Regions from separate parts of the Streptomyces sp. NPDC091272 genome, predicted to be linked through region 1. Evidence: riboswitches for the same ligand, from Rfam matches in the RefSeq annotation. Region 1 holds a riboswitch; each other region holds the start of a gene.
What was found. A riboswitch is a leader RNA that binds a small molecule or an ion and turns the genes downstream of it on or off. The one in region 1 is predicted to bind thiamine pyrophosphate.
Positions count from the first base shown of each region.

Region 2: linked by a shared signal. The riboswitch ahead of thiO (glycine oxidase ThiO) and the one ahead of thiC (phosphomethylpyrimidine synthase ThiC) in region 1 are both predicted to bind thiamine pyrophosphate.
Region 3: linked by a shared signal. The riboswitch ahead of thiM (hydroxyethylthiazole kinase) and the one ahead of thiC (phosphomethylpyrimidine synthase ThiC) in region 1 are both predicted to bind thiamine pyrophosphate.

Region 1 covers NZ_JBIVVC010000003.1:574,414-584,286, reverse strand. Annotated here, with positions in the region: gene ACIQM4_RS11955 (methyltransferase) at 1-33, opposite strand, end outside; gene ACIQM4_RS11950 (hypothetical protein) at 44-175, opposite strand; gene ACIQM4_RS11945 (hypothetical protein) at 392-820, opposite strand; gene ACIQM4_RS11940 (hypothetical protein) at 1,020-1,262, opposite strand; gene ACIQM4_RS11935 (helix-turn-helix domain-containing protein) at 1,543-2,430, shown strand; gene ACIQM4_RS11930 (DUF397 domain-containing protein) at 2,430-2,735, shown strand; gene ACIQM4_RS11925 (hypothetical protein) at 3,006-3,812, opposite strand; gene thiC (phosphomethylpyrimidine synthase ThiC) at 3,923-5,707, opposite strand; TPP riboswitch at 5,700-5,831, opposite strand; gene ACIQM4_RS11915 (YibE/F family protein) at 5,903-7,264, shown strand; gene ACIQM4_RS11910 (SsgA family sporulation/cell division regulator) at 7,507-7,941, opposite strand; gene ACIQM4_RS11905 (IclR family transcriptional regulator) at 8,041-8,811, opposite strand; gene ACIQM4_RS11900 (DUF5326 family protein) at 9,177-9,401, opposite strand; gene ACIQM4_RS11895 (cupin domain-containing protein) at 9,601-9,873, opposite strand, start outside.
Region 2 covers NZ_JBIVVC010000007.1:357,334-367,206, forward strand. Annotated here, with positions in the region: gene ACIQM4_RS21780 (hypothetical protein) at 1-858, opposite strand, end outside; gene metF (methylenetetrahydrofolate reductase [NAD(P)H]) at 934-1,887, opposite strand; gene thiE (thiamine phosphate synthase) at 1,999-2,658, opposite strand; gene ACIQM4_RS21795 (Rv2175c family DNA-binding protein) at 2,928-3,293, opposite strand; gene ACIQM4_RS21800 (NAD(P)/FAD-dependent oxidoreductase) at 3,375-4,583, opposite strand; gene ACIQM4_RS21805 (hypothetical protein) at 4,645-4,986, opposite strand; TPP riboswitch at 5,038-5,150, shown strand; gene thiO (glycine oxidase ThiO) at 5,148-6,347, shown strand; gene thiS (sulfur carrier protein ThiS) at 6,344-6,556, shown strand; gene ACIQM4_RS21820 (thiazole synthase) at 6,562-7,356, shown strand; gene pknB (Stk1 family PASTA domain-containing Ser/Thr kinase) at 7,570-9,471, shown strand; gene ACIQM4_RS21830 (deoxyribonuclease IV) at 9,523-9,873, shown strand, end outside.
Region 3 covers NZ_JBIVVC010000016.1:155,620-165,492, reverse strand. Annotated here, with positions in the region: gene ACIQM4_RS32270 (sulfite oxidase) at 167-1,441, shown strand; gene ACIQM4_RS32265 (sulfatase-like hydrolase/transferase) at 1,525-3,750, opposite strand; gene ACIQM4_RS32260 (formylglycine-generating enzyme family protein) at 3,974-4,882, shown strand; TPP riboswitch at 4,956-5,085, shown strand; gene thiM (hydroxyethylthiazole kinase) at 5,079-5,909, shown strand; gene thiE (thiamine phosphate synthase) at 6,073-6,738, shown strand; gene thiD (bifunctional hydroxymethylpyrimidine kinase/phosphomethylpyrimidine kinase) at 6,735-7,553, shown strand; gene tenA (thiaminase II) at 7,559-8,248, shown strand; gene ACIQM4_RS32235 (purine-cytosine permease family protein) at 8,245-9,639, shown strand; gene ACIQM4_RS32230 (hypothetical protein) at 9,767-9,873, opposite strand, start outside.

The DNA.
Region 1 (9,873 bases):
CGCGGCCCGCTCCTCTGCTCCGATCATCGTCATTCCGTGGCGCCTACTTCCCCTTGTGCTTCGGCTCAGGCTTCGGACTCTTCGTATCCGGGTTGGGCTTGTCCTTCCCCGGGTCCTTGGCCCCGGAGTGCTTCCCGTCGCCGCCACCGCCACCCTTGCCTGTTCCCCATCCCATAGCAGTCTCCTTGCTCTCGTCACGAACGTTGCGAACCTTGCGAGCAGGCCCACGGGCCCGCGTGGTACCCCGTCCGGCTGCCGACCGCACTCAGGCAGCCGGACGGGAAATGGTTCCGCCCCGGCCACGGGAAGGGGAGCCACGAGCCCCACCCGGCAGGAGTGCCGGGTCTTCCTGAGGGCTCACGCGGCCAGGACGGAAGTTCAAGGGGCCGGGTCAGACCGGAACGAGTAGTTCGCGCAACCGCCACTCATCAGCGAAGTACGTCCGCAGGGGGCGCGCGGAGAACACCAGGACCGCACTGCCGGTATCGGAGACGAAGCGGACCAGCCCGCCATCGGCGAGGGAGCCCATCAGTGATTCCTGACCCCGCCAGTCATGACGCCAGGACCGCAACTCCTGCGGCCCGTCCGGCAGCTCGGGCGACACCTGTTGCAGCACCGCACGAGTGCCGGCCACCGCGTCGCACTCGCACTGAAGCCATGGCGCAGAGGGGGCCGGGTCCGCCAAGTCCGCTAGGCGTGAAGCCTGTTCGCGCAGCCAGCGCACCGCCAGGCGAGGCGAAGACGCCAGGTAGCCACGTAAGGGAAAGTCCTGCACCCCCGCGCTCACCGTGATCTCGCACCAGAAGTCGGGTCTGCTCATTCGCCATCCACCACCAGGCGCACCTTCGAGGGCGGAGCCGTCCACTCCTTGCCACCACCCAGCGGCCGAACGAACACCGTGAACGACACGCGGCGAGTCGCCGGGCTCTCCCACTCCTCAGCAGCCAGACACACACCCCGAGCGCCTGCCTCCGAGTGCTCCACCAACGACCCGATCGCCGCCACCGCCTCAGTCCGCGTCACACCAACCACCGGGCCCCATTCGCGACCGCTACACGCGCACTCAGGTACTCCAGCACCGTCAACGGCCGCACAACCGCCGGATCGGCATCCCAGGAAACCCCGAGGTCGAGGGGGCGCAGTTGGACGTAACGGTGGGTGGTGAGCTGGACTATGCCCACCTTGTTCCGCCGCTCGTCAATGGCGAAGTCGCCTTGAGCGGGCCGAGGTTCAGCGGCACCCAACGCCTGTTGCTCGCTCACTTCACCGTCTCCACTCTCCCGCGAATGCTTTCCCGGACTCGCCAGCCCGCTCCAGAGGAGCAACCGTCTGGAGCCGAGCGACTACACACGAGACTGACACTCCGGTGGCTACTCTGGAACGGTGAAAACAGAATTCTGCTAGCCAAATTTGGTCGTCAAGTTCCTTGCTGTCACGGCGAGTTCGCATCCGAGCGCGTGAGGTCCCGCAAATCCGCAGAACGTTCCTTGCACGGCCGGAACGTTCGCCGACACACTGAACACATCGCAGAGGGGAAAGCAGATGATCACAGACGTGGAGGCGGCAACGCCCGCGCTCTGCCGTCTTCAACTCGGCAGCGAACTCCGCACCCTGCGGATAGCTGCGGGTCTCAAAGCGGCCCAGGTGTGCAGGCGGCTCATCTGGAGCCCGTCGAAGCTCACCAGGCTGGAGACCGGCGAGAACGCGGCGGTGGAGCCCGCCGAAGTGATGGCTCTCTGCGAGATCTACGAAGCCAGCCCGGAGACGAGGGCCTTGCTTCAGGGGTACGCCGCCGTGACCAAGACCAAACGTGACTGGTGGCAGTCAGCCGAGTACCGGCCCATCATCAGGCCCGGCTTCAAAGCGTTCCTCGGCTTGGAGTCCACGGCGACAGTGCTCCAGACGTACGAGGCCGAGTTCGTCCCCGGCCTGCTACAGACCGAGGCGTACGTGCGCGTGATTCACGAGCGGGCACACGAAGGTCTCTCGGCAGACGACGTGGACAAGTTGGTGACCGTCCGCACGACCAGGCAAGAGGTACTGCACCGCACGACGCCGCCACTGAAGTACACGGCGATCCTCAACGAGGCGGTACTACGCCGGACGGTCGGATCACCCGCGTTGATGCGTGACCAACTGGGGCACATCATCGCCATGGTCGAAGCGCGCCCCAACGTCAGAATTCAGGTCGTGCCATTCAAGGCAGGCGCGCACTCCGGCATGAACGGGAAGTTCTCCGTTCTCCAGTTCCCGGAGCGTGCGGCCCTCAAGCCGCTCGTGTATCTGGAGAACCTCGCCGACGCGTGGGTGATCCGCCAGGATGACGCCATCGAGCGGTACGAAGACGCGTTCGCAGATCTCAGCGCGCTCGCCGCAGGGCCGCAAGAGTCCCTGAGCATGATCAAGACAGCAATCAAGGAGCACAGCTAGTGACCATCATCAACGCAGGTGCGCTCAGCGGCGCGGACTGGTTCAAATCCAGTTACAGCAATGACCAGGGTGGCGACTGCGTCGAGGGTGCACGCCTCTGCGCTGAGGCCGTTCGAGGCATGGACTGGCACAAGTCCAGTTACAGCAATGACCAGGGTGGCAATTGTGTGGAGGGCGCACAACTGGACGACGGCATGATGATGGCCGTACGAGACTCCAAGGTCCCCGACGGGCCCGCATTCATCGTGCGAGCCGAAGCGTGGACAACTTTCGTAACCGAACTGACCAGGGGGGCGGCCCAGTAGCTGCCGCTCCGGAACAGCAGCGGCCCCCCGCACAGCGTGAGATGCGGGGGGCCGCTCTGACGTCAGAGGATCAGTCCGCAATTGGCAGGTACACCCGGTGCCCCGACTCTGCGAACTCCTTAGACTTGGCGAGCATCCCGGCTTGAACCTCATCGTCGCTGGTCACAGCGAGATCCGGGGCGAACTGCTCTGTGATGCTTCTACTGATCTTCATCGAGCACGAGCGCTCACAGCATGTGGCTCAAGCACCTTCGGATACGGGCAGCCGTCCTAGCCGCCGAGATGCCTAAGAAAGTCAGTCACGAACTTCTCGACCTCAAGTCTGTCTGTGGAGTCACAGACATCGAGGCGATCGATGTACTTGACGCCAGCATTCCGAAGCAGACGTTCCCTGCCCTTGTCGTCGGAGGCTCGTCCCTTGTGGTAAGGGCCATCGATCTCAATGACGCCGGCACAGCCGCGATACGTAATCAGCAGGTCAGGCTCATACGTGTGCCCGCGGACGCGCATGGCACCTAGGGGCATGATGCCGATCGTGTCGTTGTCCGGGAGGTCCGCTTGCCGGTGTGCGAGCACCTTGTAGACACGGTGCTCCCACTCGTTGGTGAAGTGGAGGCCGTCCTCAATAGGATGCTGCGGTTCCAACCGCACCCGGCGTGCCTGATTCGTGGGTTTCGGGCCACCAACCGCCTTCAGCTGCTCGCGCCAGTTCGCGCTCACCCGGGGGATCACCGGGACGGCTTCGATGTAGCCCACGGACGCGTCCCGCTTCTCCCTGCGGAGCACACTGTGCATGGCGGAGCGCATCCGCTCCAGGATCTCCTCCGTGAAGCGAGGAAGAAGATGCGGCTCAATCTCCAGCAAAGCCTTGTAGTTTTCCTGGCCGAAGTCCGAATCCCACAGCATCACGTCTACCGTGATCACATCAGCAGCTATCGCAGCTGTCTCACCGTCGCCCTGCTGATGGAGCAGGATGGCACCCGCGCCTAGCAGTCGTTCGCCCAGATTGAGTTCGTGTTCGGACAGACCGTTCGGGGCCACCACTGTGTCGGCCGAAGAGCGCGATTCTTCACCCATACGGAACATTGTGACACCGCCCTATGACAACTGGCGCGGGTCACAGGGCGGTTGTGTAGCACCAGACTGTGGGTGGAGACTCGCCGGGAGCCTCCACCCCAATCAACCGATCAGTCAGCCAGGGGCAGGTACACGCGGTTGCCGCTTGCTGCGAACTCCTTGGACTTCGCAAGCATCCCGGCCTCGATCTCCTCATCCGAGGCAGAAGAGAGCAGGTCAGGGGCAAACTGTTCTGTGATGCTTCTACTAATCTTCATCGAGCAGAATTTCGGCCCGCACATCGAGCAGAAGTGCGCCGTCTTCGCCGGTTCGGCTGGGAGCGTCTCGTCGTGGAACTCCCGTGCCGTGTCCGGGTCGAGGGCCAGGTTGAACTGGTCCTCCCACCGGAACTCGAACCGCGCGTCGCTCAGCGCGTCGTCCCACTCCTGCGCACCCGGGTGGCCCTTGGCGAGGTCCGCCGCGTGCGCAGCGATCTTGTACGTGATGACTCCGGTCTTCACGTCGTCCCGGTCGGGCAGCCCCAGGTGCTCCTTGGGGGTCACGTAGCAGAGCATCGCGGTGCCCCACCAGGCGATCATCGCGGCGCCGATGCCGGAGGTGATGTGGTCGTAGGCGGGGGCCACATCGGTCGTCAGCGGGCCGAGCGTGTAGAACGGCGCCTCCTCGCAGATCTCCTGCTGAAGGTCGATGTTCTCCTTGATCTTGTGCATCGGGACGTGTCCCGGGCCCTCGATCATGGTCTGTACGTGGAAACGCTTGGCGATCGTGTTGAGTTCCCCGAGCGTCCGCAACTCGGCGAACTGAGCCTCGTCGTTGGCGTCCGCGATGGAGCCCGGCCGCAGGCCGTCGCCCAGCGAGTACGTCACGTCGTACGCCGCGAGGATCTCGCAGAGCTCCTCGAAGTGCTCGTAGAGGAAGGACTCCTGGTGGTGCGCCAGGCACCAGGCGGCCATGATCGATCCACCGCGCGAGACGATGCCGGTCTTGCGGCGCGCCGTCAGCGGTACGTGCGCGAGGCGCACCCCCGCGTGGACGGTCATGTAGTCCACGCCTTGTTCGGCCTGCTCGATGACCGTGTCCTTGTAGACCTCCCAGGTCAGGGCCTCGGCGCGGCCGTCGACCTTCTCCAGCGCCTGGTAGAGCGGCACGGTGCCGATCGGGACGGGCGCGTTGCGCAGGATCCACTCGCGGGTGGTGTGGATGTTGCGGCCGGTGGACAGGTCCATGACCGTGTCCGCGCCCCATTTGGTGGCCCAGGTCATCTTGTCCACCTCCTCCTCGATGGAGGAGGTGACGGCCGAGTTGCCGATGTTGGCGTTGACCTTCACCAGGAACCGCTTGCCGATGATCATCGGCTCGATCTCCGGGTGGTTCACGTTCGCGGGCAACACCGCGCGTCCGGCGGCGATTTCCTCCCGTACGACATCGGGCGAGACGTTCTCCCGGATGGCCACGTACTCCATCTCCGGGGTGACCTCGCCGCGCCGTGCGTAGGCGAGCTGGGTCACCGCCTGCCCGTTCCGGCCCCGGCGGGGCTGGCGCGGACGGCCGGGGAAGACCGCGTCGAGGTTCCTGAGGCCCCCGCGTGGCGAGGTGTGCTTGATGCCGTCGTCCTCGGGACGCACCGGGCGCCCCGCGTACTCCTCGGTGTCCCCGCGTCCGACGATCCAGTTCTCGCGCAGCGGGGCCAGGCCGCGGCGTACGTCCGTCTCGACGGTCGGGTCGGTGTACGGGCCGGACGTGTCGTACAGCGTCACGTCCTTCCCGTTGGTCAGGTGCACCTGACGGACCGGCACCCGCAGGTCCGGACGTGATCCGTCGACGTACCCCTTGTGCCAGCCGGGCTTGCGCCCTTCCTGGCCGGAGGCAGGCGTGCGTGCATCCATCGTGGTCATGAGACCTACTCCCTACGCCGGCATTACCCGGTAACAGGTTCAGCGGTCGACGCAGCCGTTTCCGTACGTGTACGGAGGTCAGCGCCCTCTCAGCCCGGTGCTCCGAGCTCCCGCGTGTGCAAAGGTGCCCCCACGCTAGCGCCATTCCGGGCGCGCTGAACAGAGGGCCCCCCTCGTTCTTGCGATGATCGCCGGGTGACCCCACCACAGCCGCCGTCCGGTCCGCCGTCCACACAGCCGCCCCCGCCGTCCCCTTCGCCGCCGGCCTCCTCGCACGGCCACAGCCACAGCCACGGGCCCGCGGCCCCCGTCTCCAAACACCTGCGCAAGGTCATCGCGGCGGTACTGATCCCCTTCGCCACCGCCGTCCTCGTCGGCCTCGCGATCCTGTGGCCCGGTGGCGCACCCACCCACGAGCGCACCGGCGTGGGCTTCGACCGGCAGACCGAGCAGGGCCGCGTCGTCCAGGTCGAGGCCATCGACTGCAAGGCCGCGAACGTCGCCGAACAGCCGCAGCAACCGCAGGGCCAGGCGGACCCGTTGTCACCACCGGGCGGCGACGGCGCCAAGGGCGACTGCAAGAAGGCGACGGTCGAGGTGACCAGCGGCGCGGACAAGGGCCGCACCTTCACCGAGATCGTCCAGCCCGGCGCCCCCCGGCAGTTGGAACAGGGCCAGGGCGTCGTCGTCGCGTACGCCCCGGACGCGCCGCGTGAACTGCAGTACTCCGTCACCGACGTGGACCGGAAGCTTCCGCTCACCGTGCTCGCAGGCATCTTCGCCGTCGCGGTGGTGATCGTCGGCCGGATGAAGGGCGTGATGGCGCTGGTCGCGCTCGTCGCGTCGTTCACGATCCTGACCCTGTTCATCCTGCCCGCCATCCTCCAGGGCTCGAACCCGCTGGTCGTGGCGGTGGTCGGTGCCAGCGCCATCATGCTGATCGCGCTCTACGCCTGCCACGGGCTGAACGCCCGTACCTCCGTCGCCGTCCTCGGCACCCTCGTCTCGCTGCTGCTGATCGGACTGTTGGGCTCCCTCTTCATCGGCTGGGCCTTCCTGTCGGGAAACATCGACGACAGCACCGGCCTGATCCACACCCTGTACCCCTCCATCGACATGAGCGGCCTGCTTCTCGCGGGCGTCATCATCGGCTCCCTCGGTGTCCTCGACGACGTGACGGTCACCCAGACCTCCGCCGTCTGGGAACTCCACCAGGCGGATCCGACGATGGGCCCGCGCGCCCTGTACCGGGCGGGCATCCGCATCGGCCGCGACCACATCGCCTCGGTCGTCAACACCCTCGTCCTCGCCTACGCGGGCGCCGCCCTGCCCCTGCTGCTGCTGTTCTCGATCGCCCAGAGCAGTGTGGGGACGGTCGCCAACAGCGAGCTCGTCGCCCAGGAGATCGTGCGCACCCTCGTCGGCTCGATCGGGCTGGTCGCCTCGGTCCCCGTGACCACCGCGCTCGCCGCGCTGGTCGTCTCCGCCGACCGCTCGGGCACCGCCTCGCCCTCGATGCCGGTACGCACCGGACGCGGCCGGCGCCGCAAGGGCTGACGCGACCGGCGCGACCGAGACCGCTGTCACCGGCCGGCGCGGCCGACACCGCCGACACGGCCGGTACGCCGGGGGTGCGCGCACGCCAGGGGCACATGACAGAAGAGGCGGCCGGGTGACTCCGGCCGCCTCTGGCGTTTCGATCCGGGCGGGTCCTGCGGGCGCAACCCACGGCCGGGACCAGCGAACGGTCCTGCGAGCGGTCCTGCGAGCGGTCCTGCGGGCGGTAAACCCGCCGGGCCTCAGCCCGCGTTCTCCTCCGCCAGAATCCGGCCCAACTCGTCCTCCAGGCATCCGGCATAGTCACTCTGCGTGTGCTCCTGGCCGAGCGGCACAAGCTTGTCCGTGCGGTCGAGAAACGCCACCAGCGGCGCCGCGCTCGCTCTGAAAAGCGCGCGGTCGGCGCCCACCTGGAGCCTGATGTGCACATCGGCAAGTTCGTCGGGGTCGGTCGGGGAGATGTGCACATCTCCCTCGCCGCAGGATTCGTTGATTCCGTCAACCAGCAGCTCGCGGCCAAAAGCCCAGGTCACAGGCGCATCACCGGGCAGGTGGAAGGTCAGCTTGATCGCGTAGGGATCCTTCGCCTGGTACATGAGCTCGACCGGAATACGAAAGGAGAGCTCCTCCGAGACGAGGAAGCTCATCATGACCTCTGCCTGAACCGACTCGCGCATCGCCAACCCTGCCGTAGAAGAAAGTGGCCGGAACGATCCCATCCGTCCCTCTTGACGCCATCGTGCTTGAACCAGTAACAGATCACAAGGAGTGAGTTTTCAGATACTGATAGAGAACATGAGCGAACGAACCACCTCACCCATTTCCCCGCGCAACCGTTCGATCGCGGGCACCAGCCGGGCCTCCTCCGCGAGGGGTACCGAAATCGCCATCACCGCCGCCATCGGCCCGATCGTGATCGGCACCGCCGCGCACGCCGTCCCCAGGACGTACTCCTGACGCTCCAGCACGGGTTGCATCCGCTCGACCGCCGCCAGCCTCTCCAGCAGGGACGCACTGTCACGAACGGTGTACGGGGTGATGGCCTCGACGGGGTGCCGGTCGAGGTGGTCGCGGCGCGCCTCGGTGTCCAGTTGGGAGAGCAGGCACTGGCCGACCGCGTGCGCATGGGCCGTCTCGCGGAGGTCGGCCCACTCCTCGACGGCGGGGTGTTCGATGCTCTCGGCGGAGGCCGTCAGTTCGACTTCACCGTCGCGGTAGACGCCGAAGTACACGGCGACGCCGAGCGTGTCGCGCCACCGTTCCATGGTGTCCGTCATCATTCCGCGGCGAACCTGCCCGGAACCACCGCGCCCGATCCGCTCCGCGGCGGCCCCCAGCACGAAAACACCCTGCTCACGACGGAGGTATCCCTCGTGGGTCAGGGTGCGCAGCAGGTGGTAGGCGGTGGGCAGCGGCAGTCCCGCCTCGCGGGCGAGCTGTTTGGCGGGGGCGCCGTCGGGGTGATCGCTCACGGCTTCGAGGAGACGCAGAGCACGCTGCACCGAACCGATCAAGGTGGGAGCGGGACCGCCGGCGGGAGCAGACACGGGCCGTGCGGACACGACGGACACGGCGGTGGGTGCGGACGGTGCGGACGCGCCGGGTACGCGTGGCGCGGAGGCACCAGGCGCGGGTGGCACGGAGGCGCTACCGGGTGTGGGTCGTACGGGTGGTGCGGAGGCGCCGCCGGGTGCGGGTACGGACGGTGCGGTTACGGCGCTCTGCCGGGCCGTGGGCTGGGCCGTGGCCATGGGTCGCTCCCGGGGTCCCGAAGGGCAGTGCGGTCGCCGGGGAGCGGGAGTCCCGGGTGACGGCAGCGGTTTTTCACCCTAACTGCCTTGCCCGGGGCCCTAATTGCTTTCACGTGTCAGATTCCCCCCGGCGGGCTAATGCCCGCACGGGAAACCAGTGCCTACCAACCGTGCGAGGAGTCGCCCGACGAGGAGGACTTGAACCGCCGCACGAGGTAGATCAGTCCACCGACCAGGGCCACCAGTACCAACAGCTTGAAGAGCAGTCCGATCAGCGTGCCGATCGCCGTCAGGATCGCGCCGCCGAACACCAGCAGGACGAGGGCCGGGATCGCGACCCACTTCACCCAGCCCGGCAGGCTCGCGAACATCTCTCGTGCAGCCATCTTCTTGCCCTTCCTTCGGTCCGGTTCCTGCCCGGATCTGCGGTGTTTCCCTGCCTCCGATGCTAGGCGGGGGGCCACCCCGAGCGGGGACCGCGCAGCCCTTGAAGACCCCTGATCCACCCCCTAGGGAACCCGCATGCACACGGGGGGATGTTTCACGTGAAACATCCCCCCGGAACAACGCGCGGTCACTGCGCGGTCAGCTCTCCGGCGGGGAGAACACCACCAGCACCCGCAGGTCCTCCGAGATGTGGTGGAACTTGTGCGCCGTTCCCGCCGGTACATAGACCACGCTGCCCCGCGCGATCTGCGAGGTCTCCATGCCGACGGTGATCGCCGCCCTGCCGCTCACCACGAAGTAGATCTCGTCCTCGTTGTGCGGCTGCTGCGGGTCGGTGTCGCCCGCGTCGAGCGCGTACAGGCCCGCCGACATGTTCCTCTCCTTGAGGAACTGCAGATACGCGCCGTCGTT
Region 2 (9,873 bases), on a different contig from region 1:
GTACTGCTGCTGGCCGGCGTACGGGTCGTAGTCACCGCCGCCGTAGGACTGGCTGCCGATGTACGGGTCGGAGTAGGCGGCGTACTGCTGCTGCCCGCCGCCGTACGTGTAGGCCCCGGAATGGTCGTCGCCCTGGCCGCCCTGCGGGTCGTAGCCCGGGTAGGTCCCGCCGCCGTAGGGCGCGGAGGAGCCGTAGATCCCGTACCCGTTGGTGTCGTCGGGCATGGGCTGCGGGTCGTAGAGCGCGCTCTGCGGTTCGGGGTGGGCGGTCGTGCCGTGCTGCCCCTGGGAGGCAGGGCCCGGCGCTCCGTCGAAGCCCTGCGCCGGGTCGTAGCCGTTGGTACCGCTGAAGGCGTTCGCACCTTCGAAGGCGTTGGCCCTGTCGTATCCCGGTGCGGCGTCGTATCCCGAAGGACGGTCGTAGCCCGGTGCCCCGTCGAAGCCGTTCGCCGGCTCGAAGCCGTTCGCCGGCTCGAAGCCGGGTGCGTCGTAGCCCGCGGCGGGCCCGCCCTGTCCCGCGTACTCCAGGTCCGAGACCTGCAACGTCGGCTGCTGTGCGGCGGATTCGTCCGCACCGCCCCTGCGGCGCTTGCTCTCACCCGGACTGCCGCCGATCGCCCAGCCCGTGGAGAAACCGCGGCGGAAGGAGAGCGTGACGTACGTCTGGCCGACGGCGAACGCGACGGCGCCCGCCGCGATCACCAGGACGGACGGCAGCAGCACGCCGACCACGACGACGGCGAAGCCCGCGAAGGCGAGCACCCGCCAGCGCAACCGCGCCTTGTACTGCAACAGCACTTCGCCGAGCAGCCACAGCGCGACGACGCCGAATGCGATGTAGAGGACCGTCCAGCCCATGTACGCCCCTCTCCTGCTGCCGCGGATCCCCTGGTGGACTCGGCGGCGCGAGTACAGCTGTGGTGACTGCGCCGACTACGGCCGCGTCGACGGTGACGTCGGGCCGTGCGTCTCGTGCGTGTCGTGCAGTCCGAGATTCTCGTAGATCTCAAGTGTCGCCGTCGAGTTGTTCAGCGTGATGAAGTGCATTCCCGGTACACCTTCGGCAAGCAGCTTCGCGCAGAACTCGGTGGCGAACTCGATGCCAATGGAGCGTACAGCGGCCGGATCGTCCTTGACCGCGAGGATGCGCTCTTTCACGGCGTCCGGGAAATGCGCGTTGCTGAGCTGCGGAAGCCTGTCCAGCTGCTTGACCAGGGTGACGGGCATCACCTCGGGGATGATCGGGGTGTCGCAGCCGGCCGCCTGGACGCGGTCGCGCATCCGCAGATAACTCTCCGGGTCGAAGAACATCTGGGTGATGGCGTAATCGGCACCGGCCCGGCACTTCTCCACGAAGTGGCGGATGTCGGAATCCCAGCTGTCCGAGCGTGGGTGCATCTCGGGAAATGCGGCGACACCGACGCAGAAATCACCCGACTCCTTGATGAGCGCCACGAGTTCGGAGGCGTACGTCACACCTTCCGGGTGCCGCACCCATTCGCCCATCGGGTCGCCGGGCGGGTCGCCGCGCACCGCGAGGATGTTCCTGATGCCGGCGTCGGCGTACTGCCCGACCATGTTGCGCAGTTCGGCGATCGAGTGGTCGACGGCGGTGAGGTGCGCGACGGGCGTCAGGGTGGAGTCGGAGGCGATCTTCTGGGTGGCCTTGACCGTGCCTTCGCGGGTGGAACCGCCCGCGCCGTAGGTCACGGAGACGAAACTCGGGCCCACCGCCTCGACGCGACGCAGGGCGTTCCAGAGGTTCTGCTCACCCTTCTCGGTCCTGCGTGCCGAGAATTCGAAGGAAAACGACGTCTTTCCGGTCTCCAGCAGCTCACGCACCGTAAGTGCGCGATCGGATCTGGTGGAAGCTGTGCCATGGGCCATGCCGAAAGGTTAGCCAGGGGCACGGCACAGCCCCAACCGAGCAGGCGCCAAAGTTCCGTTATGCCGGTTTCTTGTCCACCCTTCGGACAGTTGACCGGCAACCGCCTGGCGCTATCGGTCGTATGACCTGATCCGTTTGGCCAGGTCGGCCGCGGCCACGGCCGGGTCGGCTGCCTGGGTGAGGGCCCGGACCACCACGACCCGGCGGGCGCCCGCGGCCAGCACCTCGTCGAGGTTCTGCTCGTCGATGCCGCCGATGGCGAACCACGGCCTGGCCGTTCCCAGCGAGGCCGCGTACCGCACCAGGCCGAGGCCGGGGGCGAACCGTCCCGGCTTGGTGGGGGTGGGCCAGCAGGGGCCGGCGCAGAAGTAGTCGACGCCCGGCTCGGCCGCGGCGGCGTCGACCTCGGCCTCCGCGTGCGTGGAGCGGCCGATCAGGACGTCGTCGCTGCGGGAGCCGAGGATGGCGCGGGCGGCAGGGACCGGCAGGTCGCCCTGGCCGAGGTGGAGGACGTCGGCGCCGATGGCGTGCGCCACGTCGGCGCGGTCGTTCACGGCCAGCAGCTTGCCGTGCTTGCGGCAGGCGTCGGCGAGGACGGCCAGGTGCTCCAGCTCCTCGCCTGCCTCCATGCCCTTGTCACGGAGCTGGACGATGTCGACCCCCGAGGAGAGCACCGCGTCGAGGAAGGCCGGGAGGTCTCCCTGTTCCTTCCGGGCGTCCGTGCAGAGGTAGAGCCGGGCGTCGGCGAGCTGCGCGCTGGGCGTGGGCATGGTGCGGTTCCCCCCGGGGCCGACGGGGTGTCCCCCGTCGTAGGTCGGCGGGGTCGTCCCCCGCGCTCGGTCGGCGGGGCGCTCCCCGCGCTCGGTCGGTGAGGTCGGCCGCCGCGGGGCGGCTGGGTCGCTCCCCGCGCTGCGGCGGCAGGGGGGCGTCCCGCGTCGTCACCCGGCGGGGCCGTCCCCGTGGTGGTGCGGCGGCGGGTGTGCGGCGCACCCCGAGGGGCGGACCGCACACCGCCGAGAGGTGGTGCGGCGTCGTTCGTTCAGAGGGCGAGCGCCTGGGCGCGGCGCTTCACCTCCGTGCCGCGATTCTCGCTCAGGGCCTGGGCGGGGGTGCCGGGCAGGGTCGGGTCGGCGGTGAACAGCCACTCCAGCATCTCCTCGTCGGAGAAGCCGTCGTCCTTGAGGACCGTCAGCAGGCCGGGCAGGCCCTTGACGATCTTGTCGCCGTCGAGGAAGGCGGCAGGCACCTGGAGCGCGCGGTTCTCACCCCGCCGCACGGCGATGAGCTGGCCGTCCTTCACCAGCTGCCGCACCTTCGTCACCTCCAGGTCGAGCATCTCCGCGATGTCGGGGAGGTAGAGCCAGGCGGGGACGAGGGAATCGATCTTTGCGTCAATCTCGGTCACAGGACAAGCCTGCCACCTGGGACCGACAGCCGGTACCCGGGCCCGTCCGGGCGGGGGATCCGCCCTGCCCCGCTGGGGCCCCTACAGCTTCCGCACGGCCGATTTCAGCGGTACGGAGGGATCGGCGGCCAGCTCCGGGTCGAGCGCCGCCCCCGCCTCCACCAGCTTGCGCCCCTGCGCCAGGTCGCGCGGGCGGCCCACCGCGAGCAGGGCCACCAGGGCGCCGCCGCGCAGCCAGCACACCGACCAGGAGAGGCCGCCGGGGTCGCCGCGCCAGATCATCTCGTCGGCGTCCGCGTGATGGCCGACGTACTGCACGAAGCGGCCGAACTGCTCGGACCAGAAGTACGGCACGGGGTCGTAGGGCAGCGTGGCGCCGCCCAGGATGTTCGCGGCGACGGTGCGCGGGCCCTGCAGCGCGTTGTCCCAGTGGTGCACGAGCAGCCGGGCGCCGTACCGCCCGGAGGGGAAGGAGGCGCAGTCGCCCACCGCGTGCACGTCGGGGGCCGAGGTGCGCAGGTGCGCGTCCGCCGTGACGGAGCCGTCCGGGCCGAGCTCGATCCCGGAGCCCGCCAGCCAGGCCGTCGCGGGTCTGGCGCCGACGCCGACGAGGACGGCGCCGGCCGGGATGCGGCGGCCGTCGGCGAGGAGCACCGCGCCCGGCTCGACCGCCGCCACGCGCGCGTGGGTGAGGAGCTCGGCTCCCCCTTCGGCGTACCAGGCGGACATCGGGGCGGCGATCTCGGCGGGCATCGTCCCGGCGAGCGGCCGGTCGGCGGCCTCCACCACGGTGACCGTGCAGCCGGCCTCCCTGGCGGCGGTGGTGAACTCGGCACCGATCCAGCCCGCGCCGACCACCACCACGTCCTGCTGCGCCTCCAGCACCGGGCGCAGCCGCAGTGCGTCGTCGAGCGTGCGCAGCAGATGGACGCCCGGCACACCGACGGTGCCGGGCAGGGTGACCGGGTCCGCCCCGGTGGCCAGGACCAGCGAGTCGTACGCGAGAGGGCCGGCCGGGGTGTCGATCTCGTGGTCCGCCGGGCGTACCCCGGTGACCTGGAGCCCCAGCCGGAGCTCGACCCCGAGCGCGTCGAAGTCGACCTCGAAGGCCGTCGTCCCGGTCTTGCCGAGCAGGACCGCCTTGGACAGCGGCGGCCGGTCGTACGGCGGGTGGTGCTCGGCGCCGATCAAGGTGATCCGGCCCTCGAAACCCTGCTCCCGCAGGGCCACCGCGGTCTGCACACCGGCCATGCCCGCGCCGACGACGACGATTCGTTTCTGCTCGCTCACCCGATCACCTTACGTATCTGACGCCCCGTCAGGAAGGGCTCCTCGCACGGGTCCGGGTCCGTCAGGACGCGAGCTCCTCGACCACGCTCGTGCCACTGCCGTCCTGGGAGTCCCATGCCCAGCTCTCCCGGAGCCGAACGCGGCCGTCCACGAGGAGCGTGACCTCGGACAGACAGTGTCCGGACGATGTCGTTCCGTCCCGCTTCAGCTGTACGTACCTGAAGTCGAGCCGGTCCCCCGCGCGCGTGCCGACCAGATGCCCGCGCACCACGTCACCGCCCGCGTAATCGGCCCAGATCACGCCGTCCTGCTCGTGGTAGGCAAAGCGGGTGGCGGTGCCGACCTGCCCCGGGGCCTGGTCGGCGACCGGCGCGAGGAGAAGTCCGTCGAGCGAACGGGGCACGGGGGCGCTCCCTCACAGTACGTGGAACCCAAGGATTAGTCTGGTCACCGTACAAGCACTCACGGGAGCCCGGCGGACCGGGCTGAGAGGGAGGCGCCACCGGCCTCCGACCGTACGAACCTGATCCGGATCATGCCGGCGAAGGGAGGGGCTGGACGCCCATGCAGTCTTCTGAACCCTCGGGACAACGGCCGTACGACGTCCTGGTGATCGGGGGCGGGATCATCGGTCTGGTCACCGCCTGGCGGGCCGCGCAGCGCGGTCTGCGCACCGCGCTCGCCGACCCGGAACCGGGTCGCGGCGCGGCCGGGGTGGCGGCCGGAATGCTCGCCGCCGTCACCGAGCTCCACCACGGCGAGCAGACCCTGCTCGCTCTCAACCTCGCCTCCGCGCGCCGCTTTCCGGACTTCGTGGCCGAGCTCCAGGAGGTGTCCGGGCAGGACACCGGCTACCGCGCGTGCGGCACGCTCGCCGTCGCCCTGGACGCCGACGACCGGGCCCACCTGCGTGAACTGCACACCCTGCAACGGCAGTCCGGGCTGGAGTCGGAGTGGCTGACCGGACGAGAGTGCCGCCGCCTGGAGCCGATGCTCGCCCCCGGCGTGCGCGGCGGGCTGCGGGTGGACGGCGACCACCAGGTCGACCCCAGACGCCTGGCAGCGGCCCTCGTGACGGCCTGCGGTCGCGCCGGTGTGGTGGTGCACCGTGCGGCAGCGGAGAGGCTGTCCGTCGTACGGGACCGGGCGGCGGGCGCCCTGCTGGCCGACGGGAGCGAGCTGGTCGCCGACCAGGTGGTGCTGGCGGCCGGGTCGCTCAGCGGCCGGCTCGCCGGGGTACCGCCAGAGGTGCTGCCACCGGTGCGCCCGGTCAAGGGGCAGGTGCTGCGGCTGACGGTGCCGCCCTCGTACGCGCCGTTCCTGAGCCGTACGGTGCGCGCCGTGGTGCGCGGCGGCGAGGTCTATCTGGTGCCGCGTGAGAACGGTGAGCTGGTACTCGGCGCGACCTCCGAGGAACTGGGCTGGGACACCACCGTCACCGCGGGCGGCGTCTACGAGCTGCTGCGCGACGCCCACGAGCTGGTCCCGGGCATCACCGAGCTGCCGCTCACCGAGACCAGGGCGGGGCTGCGTCCCTGCTCCCCCGACAACGCCCCGCTGCTCGGGCCGACCGCCCTGCCGGGCCTGCTGCTCGCCACCGGGCACCACCGCAACGGGGTGCTGCTGACGCCCGTCACCGGGGACGTCATGGCGGACGTGCTGACCACCGGCGAGCTCCCGGGCCCGGCGAGGCCGTTCACCCCGCGGCGCTTCGCGCCCGTACCCCCGCCCGTACGACAGGAACGACAGGAGCTGTCCGCATGAGTACCTCGGTGCACGTGACCATGAACGGCGAGGGGCACCAGGTCTCCGTCGGCACGACCCTCGGCGACCTCGTCGCGACGCTCACGCGCGCCCACGCGGGCGTGGCCGCCGCACTCAACGAGACAGTGGTACCGCGGGGCCGGTGGGCGGCCACCGCCCTCGGTGACGGCGACCGCGTGGAAGTACTGACCGCGGTCCAGGGAGGCTGAAGGACATGGCGGACGATCTCTTCGAACTGGGCGGCGCCGGCTTCTCGTCCCGGCTGATCATGGGGACGGGCGGCGCGCCGAGCCTGGACGTGCTGGAGCGCTCGCTCGTCGCCTCGGGCACCGAGCTGACGACGGTCGCGATGCGCAGGCTGGACCCGTCGGTGCAGGGCTCCGTGCTGTCCCTGCTGGAGCGGCTGGGCATCCGGGTGCTGCCCAACACGGCGGGCTGCTACACGGCGGGCGAGGCCGTGCTCACGGCGCGGCTCGCACGGGAGGCGCTGGGCACGGACTGGGTGAAGCTGGAGGTCATCGCGGACGAGCGGACCCTGCTGCCCGATCCGGTCGAGCTGCTGGACGCGGCGGAGCTGCTGGTCGACGACGGCTTCACCGTGCTCCCGTACACGAACGACGACCCGGTGCTCGCGCGGAAGCTGGAGGACGTGGGCTGCGCGGCGGTGATGCCGCTGGGCTCGCCGATCGGCTCCGGGCTCGGCATCCGCAACCCGCACAACTTCGAGCTGATCGTGGAGCGGGCCGGGGTGCCGGTGATCCTGGACGCGGGGGCGGGGACCGCGTCGGACGCGGTGCTGGCGATGGAGCTGGGGTGCGCGGGTGTGATGCTCGCCTCGGCGGTGACCCGGGCGCAGGAGCCGGTGCTGATGGCGGAGGCGATGCGCCACGGGGTGGAGGCGGGGCGGCTCGCGTACCGGGCGGGGCGGATTCCGCGCCGGTACTTCGCGCGGGCGTCGTCCCCGGAGGAGGGGCGGGCCAGGCTGGACCCGGAGCGGCCGGCGTTCTGAGGGGGGCGGGGGCTGCGGGGGGGCGCTGCGTCGGAGGGAGCGGGGCCGGGGGCGCGGGCCGGGGCGTCAGCGGGAGTGGGGCCGGGGCTCGGGCGAGGGCGCGGCGTCCGCCGGGGGCCGCTCCCTTGCCCGCCCTGTCACAGCTCGGCTTCAGTACGGGTGGCTGTGGGGATCGTCGTCCGGCCCGTCGCCACCGGCTCGTAGACTCCCTTCGTGGACACGACCCTCCAGGACCCCCTCGTCGGGCAGCTGCTCGACGGCCGCTACCGCGTCGAGGCACGCATTGCCGTCGGCGGGATGGCCACGGTCTACCGGGCCGTGGACACCCGGCTCGACCGGGAGCTCGCGCTCAAGGTGATGCACCCCTCGCTGGCCGCCGACGGCTCCTTCGTCGAGCGGTTCATCCGGGAGGCCAAGTCCGTCGCCCGGCTCGCGCACCCCAACGTGGTCGGCGTCTTCGACCAGGGCACCGACGGGAACTACGTCTACCTGGCGATGGAGTACGTCGCCGGCTGCACCCTGCGCGACGTGCTGCGCGAGCGCGGCGCCCTCCAGCCGCGGGCCGCGCTCGACATCCTGGAGCCGGTGCTTGCCGCCCTGGGCGCCGCGCACCGCGCCGGGTTCGTGCACCGTGACATGAAGCCGGAGAACGTCCTGATCGGGGACGACGGCCGGGTGAAGGTCGCCGACTTCGGTCTCGTACGCGCCGTGGACACGGTCACCAGCACGACGGGGTCCGTCCTCGGCACGGTGTCCTACCTCGCCCCCGAGCAGATCGAGCACGGCACCGCCGACACCCGCGCCGACGTGTACGCCTGCGGTGTGGTCCTGTACGAGATGCTCACCGGCGCCAGGCCGCACTCCGGCGCCACCCCCGCCCAGGTGCTCTACCTCCACCTCAACGAGGACGTGCCGCCGCCGTCCGCCACGGCCGACGGCCTGGCCCCCGAGCTCGACGAGCTGGTGGCGCGCGCCACCGCACGCGATCCGCAGGCCCGGCCGTTCGACGCGGTGGAGCTGCTGGGGCTGACGCGGGCCGCGCGGGCCGTGCTCGACGACGCGCAGCTGGACGTGGTGCCGCCGCGCGCGAAGGAGGCGCCGAGCGCCGGTCCCGAGGAGCGGACCAGCGTGATCCCGCGCACCCTGCCCACCGAACAGCACACCAGCAGGCTGCGGACGCCGCTGCCGCAGGAGCCCGTGCCTGCGCGCCGGCGGCGGCCGTCGCCCTCGCGCCGCGGACTGCTGGCGCTGGTCACGGCCGTGCTGTTGGTGCTGGGACTCGGCGCCGGGGTCTGGTACATCAACTCCGGACAGTTCACCCAGGTCCCGCCGCTGCTGAGCCAGTCGGAGAAGGACGCCCGCACGAAGCTGGCAGCCGCCGGTCTCGACGTGAAGGGCGTGGACCGAAAGTTCAGCGACACCGTCGCGCGCGGCGCCGTACTGAACAGCGACCCGGCGCCCGGCGAGCGGATCCGCACCAACGGCTCGGTGACCCTGGTCCTCTCGCGCGGCCCCGAGATCGTGAAGGTCCCCGACCTCGCCCGGGTGCCGCTCGCGAAGGCCAGGGACGAGCTGAAGGACGCGGGGCTGGCGCCCGGCGTCGTCACCAAGGCGTTCAGCGAGGACGTCCCGCAGGGCGCCGTGATCAGTACGGACCCCGCGGCCGGGAGCGGCCGGGCGCCGGACTCCGCGGTGGCGATGGTCGTCAGCAAGGGCTCCCCGGTGGACGTGCCGTCCGTGACCGGGCAGGACGTCGACGCCGCCAGGAGCAGGCTCGAAGGGCTCGGCCTGAAGGTCACCGTCGCGCCGGGGCAGGTCCACTCCCCCGTGGAGGCGGGCAAGGTGGCACGGCAGTCGGCGGCCGAGGGAACCCGCCTCGGCGAGGGCGAGCGCGTCACGCTCACCGTCTCCAAGGGGCCCCGGATGATCCAGGTGCCCGACGTGGTCGGCAAGGACCGCGACGAGGCGGCCCGCGCCCTGAAGGAGGCGGGCTTCGCGGTCGAGGTGGAGCGGCCGTTCCTGTCCTTCAGCAAGGTGATCGACAAGCAGTCGGTGGCCGGCGGCGAGCGGGCCCCGGAGGGCAGCACGATCACCATCACGACGAAGGTCCTCTAGCCGGAGGCCTGCGGCCAGGGGTGTCGGTGGGGTGCGGCATCCTGGACGGTGATGAGCACCGCAGACACTCCCACCCAGCCCCCCGCCGCAGTCCCCGTGCCCCGCAACCCGGTCGGCGGTCACATCCCCGTCGCGGGCGGACTCGCCTCGACCGGGCTGCCGTACGCCCGTGAGATGGGCGCGGAGGCCGTCCAGGTCTTCGTGGCCAACCCGCGCGGCTGGGCGACCCCGGCAGGCAACCCCGCGCAGGACGAGAAGTTCCGCACCGCCTGCGCCGAGGCGCGGATCCCGGCGTACGTCCACGCCCCGTACCTGATCAACTTCGGTTCGCACACCGCGGCGACGGCCGAGAGGTCGGTGGACTCACTGCGTCACTCGCTGCGCAGGGCCCGCGACATCGGC
Region 3 (9,873 bases), on a different contig from region 1:
GCCCGCCCGGCAGCCACCCTCGTTTCCGGAGCATTGCCGGACATTGCCAACTCGTGGGGATCCGAACGGAGTTCTACCCCCGCGGGCGCCTCTGCCCTACCTTCCGTCCCAGGCTCGGGCGCGGACCCGGGCCGCCCCCTCGTCCCGGCACCTTCAAGGAGACTCCATGCCCGCAAGTCTTCCGGCCGGCCCCGCCGCCCCCGGCCGCCACCCCGCCGAAGCGGGAGCCGGGGGCGCCGGCCCGGACCGGCGCAGAGTGCTCGGGCTCGCCGCGGCAGCCGGAGCCGGCGTCCCGCTCACCGCACTCCTCGGCACCGGAACCGTGGCTGCGCGGACCCGCCCGGCAGCCCCGGTGCCCACGCTGCCCGGTGTCGTCAAGCCGCTGCCCGCCGAGTTGTTCACCCTTCGCGGGACCAACGCGGAGACCAGGAGCGAGGCCCTGCGCGGCACCGGGCACCTCACCCCCGTCGACCGGTTCTTCGTCCGCAACCACACCAGTACGCCCCGTATCGACGCCACGACCTGGAAGCTCACCGTCTGGGGCAGCGGGCTGCGCGGCGGGCCCGTCGACTTCTCCTACGCCGACCTGCGCGCCCTGCCCGCAGTCACCCGTACCGCGTTCATCGAGTGCGCGGGCAACGGCCGCAGTTTCTTCACCTCCCAGCAGGGCCAGGCCGTCACCGGCACCGCCTGGACGCTCGGCGCGGTCGGCGCTGCCCGCTGGCGCGGGGCCCGCCTCGCCGACGTGCTGCGGCGGGCGGGCATCAGCCCCGACGCGGTGGACGTGATGCCACGCGGCCTCGACGGCGAGGTCGTCACCGACGGGGTGAACCAGGGCCGGGTGCGCCGTCCGCTGCCCGTCGCCAAGGCGCTGGACGACGTCATCCTCGCGTACGAGATGAACGGCCTGCCCCTGCCGCCCGACCACGGCTTCCCGGTCCGCGTCGTCGTGCCGTCCTGGGTGGGGGTGGCATCGGTGAAGTGGGTCGGTGACATCGAGGTGAGCGACACACCGCTGGCCTCCCCCTGGAACACCGGGCTGTACCGGCTGTTCGGCGAGGCCTACCCGGCCGGGGGCAGCGCACCCCTCACCCGGCAGGCGCTCAAGAGCGTCTTCGAACTCCCCGCCGGTGCGCGCTTCGCGCTGCGGCGCCCGTACCGGCTGACCGGCCGCTCCTGGTCCGGCGGCGCGCCGGTGCGCCTGGTCGAGGTCAGCACCGACGGTGGTGAGCGGTGGCGCCGGGCCCGGCTGCTGGACGTGCCGCGCAGGGGCGACTGGGTGCGGTGGGCCGCCGAGTGGCTGCCGCGGACGGCCGGTCCCACGACGTTGCTGGCGCGGGCGACCGACGCCGCCGGGTACACGCAGCCTGCGGTGACGGTCCACAACACACAGGGCTATCTGTTCGACGCGGTGGTCCGCCACCCCGTGACCGTCGGCTGAGCGGACCGACGGCCACGGGGGTGTGGTGGGGCCGGAGCCGGGCCCGGTCGCGGTGGGGGTGGCGGGGCCGTAACCGGCCAGGTTCAGCGGACGGTGACCCGTGCGTCGGCCCACGATGTGTGGTCGTACGCCGAGTTCCCGTTCGCATCCTCCACCACCAGGTGCAGCAGCCGCACCCCCCGTACGTCGACGTCCACGGCCACCGGACCGCCCGCCCCCGTCAGTTTGCCCGTACTGAACAGGACCTTGCCGTCGCCGCGTACCGAGGCCTTCGTCGCCCCGGTCGCGGCCTGCCGGGTGGAGAAGTCGTCGATGCCGACGAGTGCGGTGAACCGGCTCGCGTTGCCGCCCAGGTGGTACACCACCTCGGACGGCGCGTGCACGCCGAGGCCCTTGGCGTACGTGGTGCCGCCGAACGCGATCGCAGTGCCGTCCCCCGGCTCCTTGCGGCCGTTGGAACGGTCGCGCTCGACGGGCCCCCAGCCGTTCGCGGCGGACACCCGGTCCAGGTCGCTGAGCCAGGAGTCGACGGTCGGCGCCGCGGGTAGGGTGCTGGTCCGTCCGGCCCCGGTGTACCTCAGCGGCCCGCCGGCGGAACCGGCCGTGGCCTCGAAGGACACCGGCCAGGTGGTGCCGGGCGCGGTCCCGGCCGGTGCGGTGACCTGCCAGGAGGCGGTCAGCTTCGCGCCCTGCGCCAGCCGGGCCGTACCGGTCGCCGTGATCGCCCTGACCGCCCAGCCCGCGGGCGCCCGCACCGTGAGCAGGGCGTCGGTCCACGGTTTGGCCGAGGCGTTGCCCAAGGTCGCCGAGACGGTGAACGCCTGTGCCGGGGAGGCCTGTTCCGGCACGGTGACGCGCAGGCCGTGCGGCTTGCGGGGATAGGAGTCGGCCCACGAGGAGCGCATCAGCGCCACGAGGCCGGTGACGACGGAGGGGTTCTGCGCCGCGACGTCGCGCTGTTCGCCGAGGTCGCTCGACAGGTCGTAGAGCTCCACCTGCCACTGTCCGTCGGGCAGGTTGTGGTCGCGGACCGGGGCGAACCGCACGGCCTTCCACCTGTCCTTGCGTACGGCCTCCGCGAGCCAGGTGGCCCGGCCCTTGTCCTGCTTGTCGGCCCGGCTCGTGACGCCGCGCTCGTCCCGGTACCAGTAGAGGTGGTTGTGCCGGGCGGCGTCAGCGGTGCCGGCGAGCAGCGGGGCGGCGGACAGCCCGTCGATGTCGGCGGGGGCCGGGGCGCCCGCGAGGTCCGCGAGGGTGGGCAGCACGTCGGTGAGCGGGGTCGGCCGGTCGGTGGTGCCCTTGCCGATCCGGCCGGGCGACCACGCGATCAGCGGGACCCGGATGCCGCCCTCGTACAGGTTGCGCTTGTAGCCGCGCAGCGGCCCGCCCGCATCGAACAGGTCCGGGTCGACACCGCCCTCCTCGTGCGGCCCGTTGTCGCTCGTGACGAACAGAATGGTGTCGTCGGCGATGCCCCGGGCCCTGAGCCTGTCGACGACCTTGCCGACGGTCGCGTCGAAGTAACTGATCTGCGCCGCGTGCCCCTTGTTCTGCTGGGTCCACGGGCGGGAGGCGTACGCGCCGCTGTCCGGGATGTCGCTCGGGGAGTGGGGGACGTTGGGCGTGAGGAACAGCAGGAACGGCTCGTCGGCACGGGCGTCGATCCACTCCAGCGCGTGCCGCTCGATGAGGTCGGGGGCGTACGCGCCCTTGGCGTTGCCCTCGTTCGCGGGGATCGGCTCCTTGACACCGTTGTGCCACAGGTACTGCGGGTAGTACTGGTGGGCGTGGCCGTGGTCGATGTAGCCGTAGAACTCCTCGAAGCCGCGCGCGTTGGGATGACTGGCCTGATCGCCCTGCTCGGGGCCGAAGCCCCACTTGCCGATGACCGCGGTGCGGTAGCCGCGGCTGCGCAGCACCTCGGCGAACGTCGTGTCCCCGTCACGCAGCGGCCCCTGCGGCCCGTCCGGATTGGCCCGCACGGCGGCGTGCCCGGTGTGCAGTCCGGTGAGCAGGGAGCAGCGGGACGGCGCGCAGACCGCCGCCAGGGAGTACGCGTCGCTGAACCGAAGCCCCTCGGAGGCGAGTTGGTCGATCCGGGGAGTGGTGATGAGTTTCTGGCCGTACGCACCGAGGTCACCGTAGCCGAGGTCGTCGGCCAGGATCACTACGAGATTGGGTGCGCGGACGGCCGCCCGGCCGCCGCCCGCACGGGAGTCGGCGGACCGCGCCGATGCGGGCGCGGCGGGCACGGCGGCGAGGCCCAGGGCCGCTGCGGACCCGGCGAGGAAGTGTCGACGACTGGACATGGGGACTCCTTGGGGCGCGGACGGCTCCGCTCGGCGGCCAGGTGCGCCGATCATGCGCAGTACGGGCCGGGATAACCATGTACACAACATAAAAAGCTTGTGACGGCGCACCTGGCGGCTCGGACGTACCCGCACACTGGTGCACGGCGTTCACGCTGACCACCGCCCCGTCCACCGCCCCGCCCACCGGCCCTGCCACCCACCCTTCCACCAAGAGGACTTCATGCCGGACCAACCCGCACCGTGCTGCGCTCCCGCGCGGCCGGTGGCCGGCCGACCAGCCGCGTACACAACGGAGTTGGACCCGACCCCGCTCCCGGACCCGGACCGGTACGCGGGCATGGCCGAACTCCCGGGCGGCGCCTTCCTGATGGGCAACGAGGACCGGTACGCCAATCCGCAGGACGCCGAAGGACCGGTCAGGAAAGTGGAGTTGTCCGCACTGCGGGTGGACACGACCGCGGTCACCAACGCCGCGTTCCGGCTATTCGCCGATACCACGGAACACCGGACCACCGCGGAGCGCACCGGCTGGTCGTACGTCTTCGCCGGTCTCCTCGATCCCGCCGTCGTGCACGCCTCCCCCGCCCCGGCCGCGACCCCCTGGTGGCGAGGGGTCCGCGGCGCGTCCTGGCGCGAACCGTACGGGCCCGGATCCGTGTACGAGGACAACCATCCGGTGGTGCACGTCTCCTGGGACGACGCCCGCGCGTACGCCGTGTGGGCGGGCAAGCGGCTGCCGGCCGAACCGGAGTGGGAGTACGCGGCCCGCGGCGGCCTGCCGGGTGCCCGCTACCCGTGGGGTGACGACCTCGACCACGAGGGCGCCTGGCGGTGCAACATCTGGCGCGGCGAGTTCCCGCTGGTCACGGAGAAGGAGGACGGGCAGGTGGGAACGGTCCCCGTCGACGCGTACGGTCCGAACGGTTTCGGGCTGTACAACACGGTCGGCAACGTGTGGGAGTGGACCGCCGACCCCTTCGGCTCCGGCCGGGCCGGACGGGCCATGCGCGGCGGCTCGTACCTGTGCCACGCCTCGTACTGCAACCGCTACCGGGTGGCCGCCCGCACCTCGAACACCGAGGAGAGCAGCAGCGGCAACATCGGCTTCCGGTGCGTGGCCGACGTCTGAGCCACCTGCGCCCGCGGGACGGACCGCCGGGGCCCGAGTGCGAACTGCCGTTCCCTAAGGGGGTACATTGCGTAGCGACCACCGCGGGAGCTCGGGAGCAGCCGGGCTGAGAGGGCGGACGGGAGCTGTTGGCTCCCCTTTCCGCCGACCGCATGAACCTGGACCGGGTAATGCCGGCGTAGGAAGGGTGCTGACGATGGATACTGCCTCCATACCCGGCCGGTACGGCTCTGCCGTTTCCCGCGAGGACGTGGCGGGCGTGGTCGCTTCGCTGCGGGGCTCCGGGCCCCTCGTGCACTGTCTGACCAATGTCGTGGTGTCGCAGTTCACCGCGAACGTGCTGCTCGCGGTGGGCGCCGCCCCCGCGATGGTGCACAGCGCGGAGGAGGCCGGCGCCATGGCGCGGGTGGCCGGGAGCGTCCTGGTCAACCTGGGGACGGTGACGTCCGTGACGGCGGAGGCGATGCGCGTCGCGGTCGCAGCAGCGGCCGGGGCCGGGCGGCCGTGGGTGCTCGACCCGGTGGCGGTCGGTCCGCTGCCCTGGCGCACCGGGCTCGCCCACGAACTGCTGGACATCGCGCCCCCCGCGGTCGTCCGCGGCAATCCCTCCGAGATCCTGGCGCTGGACGGCGGCCCGGGAGGACGCGGCGTGGACAGCGCGGACGCCCCCAAGGCGGCGCTGGCCGCGGCCACCGCACTTGCCGGACGGTACGGCTGCACGGTGGCGGTGAGCGGCCCGCAGGACGTCCTCACCGACGGGACACGCGTGGTGCGCCTGGCCAACGGGCACCCGCTGCTGCCGCTGGTGACGGGGACGGGCTGCGCACTCGGCGCGTTGGTTGCCGCCTGCACCGCCGTCACGGACGACGCGTTGCTGGCCGCGACTGCCGCGACCGCGCTGCTCACCGTGGCCGCCGAGGACGCCGCGAGCCGCTCCGCGGGGCCGGGCACGTTCGCCGTCGCCCTGATCGACGCTCTGTACGCGCTCGGCCAGGACCGGCTCGTCGAGGCTGTCAACCTGCGCTGAGCGCGCGCGTACCGCGGGGTTCCCGTGCTGGCGGCCGGCCCGGAGGCCACCCGCCGAAACCGCTCCTGCGCGCTAGGGCCCTCCCCTGCCCGTACTTCCTGCCCGTACATCCCGATGCGCTTCCCGTGCCCTCAGCCGGCCGGAGGCCTCCAAGGACCTGCCCATGCGACCTTTGCGACCCCTGCAATCCCCGCGACCTCCTCTCGACCTCTCCCTGTACCTCGTCACCGACACCCGTCTCTGCGGCAGCCGTGGCGTCGCCGGCACCGTGGCAGCCGCCGTCAGGGGCGGCGTCACCGCCGTCCAGCTGCGCGACCCGGACGCGGACGCCCGCGCGCTGTTCTCGCTCGGGCGGGCGATCCAGGCCGAACTCGACGGCACCGGCGTCCCCCTGATCATCAACGACCGGCTGGACGTGGCGGCCTGGCTCGGCGCGGACGGCGTCCACCTCGGGCAGCGGGACGTCTCCCCCGAGACCGCTCGGCGCCTGCTCGGTCCACACGCGTACGTGGGTCTGTCCGTCAGCCGGCCCGAGCAGCTGGCCCACGTGCCGGACGCCGTCGACCACCTCGGCGTCGGTCCGGTGTTCCCGCAGTCCACCAAGCCCGACGCGGACGCACCGCTCGGGCCGGCCGGCCTGGCCCGGATCGTCCGGGACAGCCCGCTGCCCTGTGTGGCCATCGGGGGGATCGGCGTGGCCGAGGCCGCCTCGGTCATGGCAGGCGGCGCAGCCGGGATCGCCGTCGTCAGCGCGGTCTGCGGCCGGCCGGACCCCGAGGCCGCGGCACGTTCACTCGTCCACGCCCTGCGACAGGAGGAACCCTCGTGACCACCCCGCCCATCGCCCTCACCATCGCCGCGAGCGACCCCTCCGGCGGCGCCGGGATCCAGGCCGACCTGAAGGCGTTCTCCGCCAACGGCGCGTACGGGACAGCAGTGGTGACGGCCCTGACCGCCCAGAACACCCGGGGCGTCACCGGCATCCATGCCGTCCCCCCGGCGTTCGTCACCGAGCAGATCGACACTCTGTTCGCCGACGTCCAGGTGGACGCGGTCAAGATCGGAATGCTCGCCGACGCCGCCATCGCCGCGGCCGTCGCGGACGCCCTGGAGCGGCACCGGCCCCGGTACGTCGTCCTCGATCCCGTCATGGTCTCGACGAGCGGCCACCGCCTCCTGGAGCCCGCCGCGGTGGCGGTGCTGCGCGAGCGTCTCCTGCCGCTCGCCGACCTCGTCACCCCCAACCTGCCCGAGGCCGGCGACCTCCTCGGCACCGCCGCCGCGCGGAACCGCGCCGAGGCCGTCGAGCAGGCCCGCGCTCTCCTGGGCACGGGCGCAAGCCGCGTCCTCCTCAAGGGCGGCCACCACACGCACGACACCGAGTCCGTCGACGTCCTCGTCGACCCCGCCCACGGCGCGGGCGTCGTCGAGCTGTCCGCGCCGCGCGTGAACACACGGAACACCCATGGCACCGGCTGCACCCTCTCCGCCGCGATCGCCGCCCTCCGCCCGCAGCGCGACGACTGGCACACCACCGTCCGCGCCGCGAAGGAGTACCTGACCGGGGCCCTGCGCGCGGCCGACACCCTGCGTGTCGGGCGCGGCAACGGCCCCGTCCACCACTTCCACCAGTACTGGAGCTGAGCCCCATGACCACGACCTTCTGCGACGGCCTGTGGACGGACACGGCCGGGATACGTGCGGCCATCGACAAGCTGCCGTTCGTCACCGGCCTCGGTGACGGCACCCTGGACCGGGAGAAGTTCGTCTACTACCTGGCCCAGGACGCCCTCTACCTGCGCGACTACGCCCGTGCGCTGGCCAGCGCCGCCGCGAAGGCGGACCGGCCCCGCGACATCGCGTTCTTCGCCAAGTCCGCGCACGACGCCGTCGTCGTCGAGAGCAGCCTGCACGAGACCAACGTCGTCGACGTCGATGCCTGGGCGCCCTCGCCCACCTGCACCGGATACACCTCCTACCTGCTCTCCGTGGCCCACACCCAGGGCTATCCCGAGCTGGCCGCCGCGGTCCTGCCCTGCTTCTGGATCTACGCCGAGGTGGGCCGGACCCTCCTCGGCCAGGCCGGCGACCTCGCCGCCCACCCCTACGGCGACTGGATCGGCACCTACGCGGACGAGGAGTTCGAAGCCTCGACCGAACGCGCCCGACAGATCGTGGGCCGCCTCGCGGACCAGGCCGACCCGGCCACCCGGGCCCGGATGCGTACGGCGTTCACCACCGCTTCCACCTGGGAGTGGATGTTCTGGGACGCCGCCTGGCGGATGGAGTCCTGGCCCTTCGGCGCCGCCCCTGCCCAGGTTTCGGAGCCCGCGAAGTGACGACCGGCACCGAACCCGCCGCTCCGGGCCTGGCCCCCGCGAACGAGGCGCCGCTCACCCTCGGCCAGCCCACGCCCAAGGTCCTGACCGGCCTGGACCAGGGCGCCTTCTGGGCCAACCTGGGCGTCAGCCTGCTCGGCTTCAGCGGCATGCTGGTCGTCCTCGACCCGCTGGGCACGGGCAGTCCGACCCTGTCGTTCGCCGCCGCCGTCACCGCGTCCGTCGTCGGCACCCTGATCGGTACGCTCGCGCTCGGTCTCGCCGCCGTCACCGGGGCCCGCACCGGCGCGCCCTCCATGGTCCTGCTGCGCGGCCTGTTCGGCGCGAAGGCGTCCTATCTGCCCACCGTCCTCAACGTGCTGCAGATGGTCGGCTGGGCGGTCTTCGAACTCGTGGTCATCTCCACCGGTCTGAAGATCCTGGCCCGCCAGGCCTTCGGCGAGCCGGGCCCCGGCTGGCTGTACGTACTCGTCGCGGGCGCGGTGACGACAGCGCTCACCCTGCGTCCGCTGGGCGCCCTGCGCATCATCCGCCGCTACGTCACCGTCGCCGTCGTCCTGGCCATCCTGTACCTGGGCTGGGACCTGGCCGGCCGCGGCATCCCGATGGAGGGCGGCTCCTGGAAGGACTTCTGGTTCGCCGCCGACAGCGTGATCGCCGTGTCGATCTCGTGGCTGCCGCTGGTCGCCGACTACTCACGGCACTCCCGCAGCGAGAAGGAGGCGTTCGGCGGCCTGGTGGTCGGGCAGACCCTCGCGGGCATCGCGGGCTCGGTCCTCGGCGTGGCAGCCCTCGCAGTGATCGCGTTCGACAGCACCGACCCGTACAAGGTCTTCGACCCGTTCACCGCCACCAGCGTCGGCGTGATCTGCTTCGGCGTCCTGGTGCTGCGCGAGGTCGACCAGTCCTTCGCCAACGTCTACTCCACCGCCGTCTCCGCCCAGAACCTGCTGCCCCGGACGGACCGCCGCGTCCTGTGCCTGGTCAGCGGCACTGTGGCCACCGCTCTGGCGCTCCTGGTGAACATGGACAGCTATGCCAGCTTCCTCTACCTGATCGGCGCGGTCTTCATCCCGATGTTCGCCGTCCTCGTGGTGGACTTCTTCGTGCTCGGCGGCCACCGCGCCTGGGACGTCTCCGAACAGGCCCCCACCCGCGCGGTCATGCTCGTGCCGTGGGTACTCGGATTCGCCGCCTACCAGCTGATCGCGCCGACGAACATCGCCGGCTGGTCCGACTTCTGGGCCTGGCTGCAAGGCGCCGTGGGCCTCACCGTCCAGCCGTGGATGAGCGCCTCCCTGCTCTCCTTCGCGGTGGCCGCCCTCGCCACCCTCGCGGTGGGCCGAAGGCGCAGGCCCGACCCGGCCCAGGCCCGCCGAGTGACCCGCTGAGACGCGGCCGGACGCGACAGAGGCCCCGCTGGCGGCGGGGCCTCAGGTCGCTCTACCGGGTGGTGCTCACCCCGGCCGGTGGCGGTCGTCCGGTGGGGCGGACTCCCTGGCCACCTGGCTGGGAGTGTCAGTCGTCGTTGTCCGCGTGGTCGAAGGAGACCGCGTAGCGGTAGCCGCCGACCTTGGTGCCGGTGTGGGTGATTCCGTAGGGGCCGCCCAGGTTGTAGGCCTGGT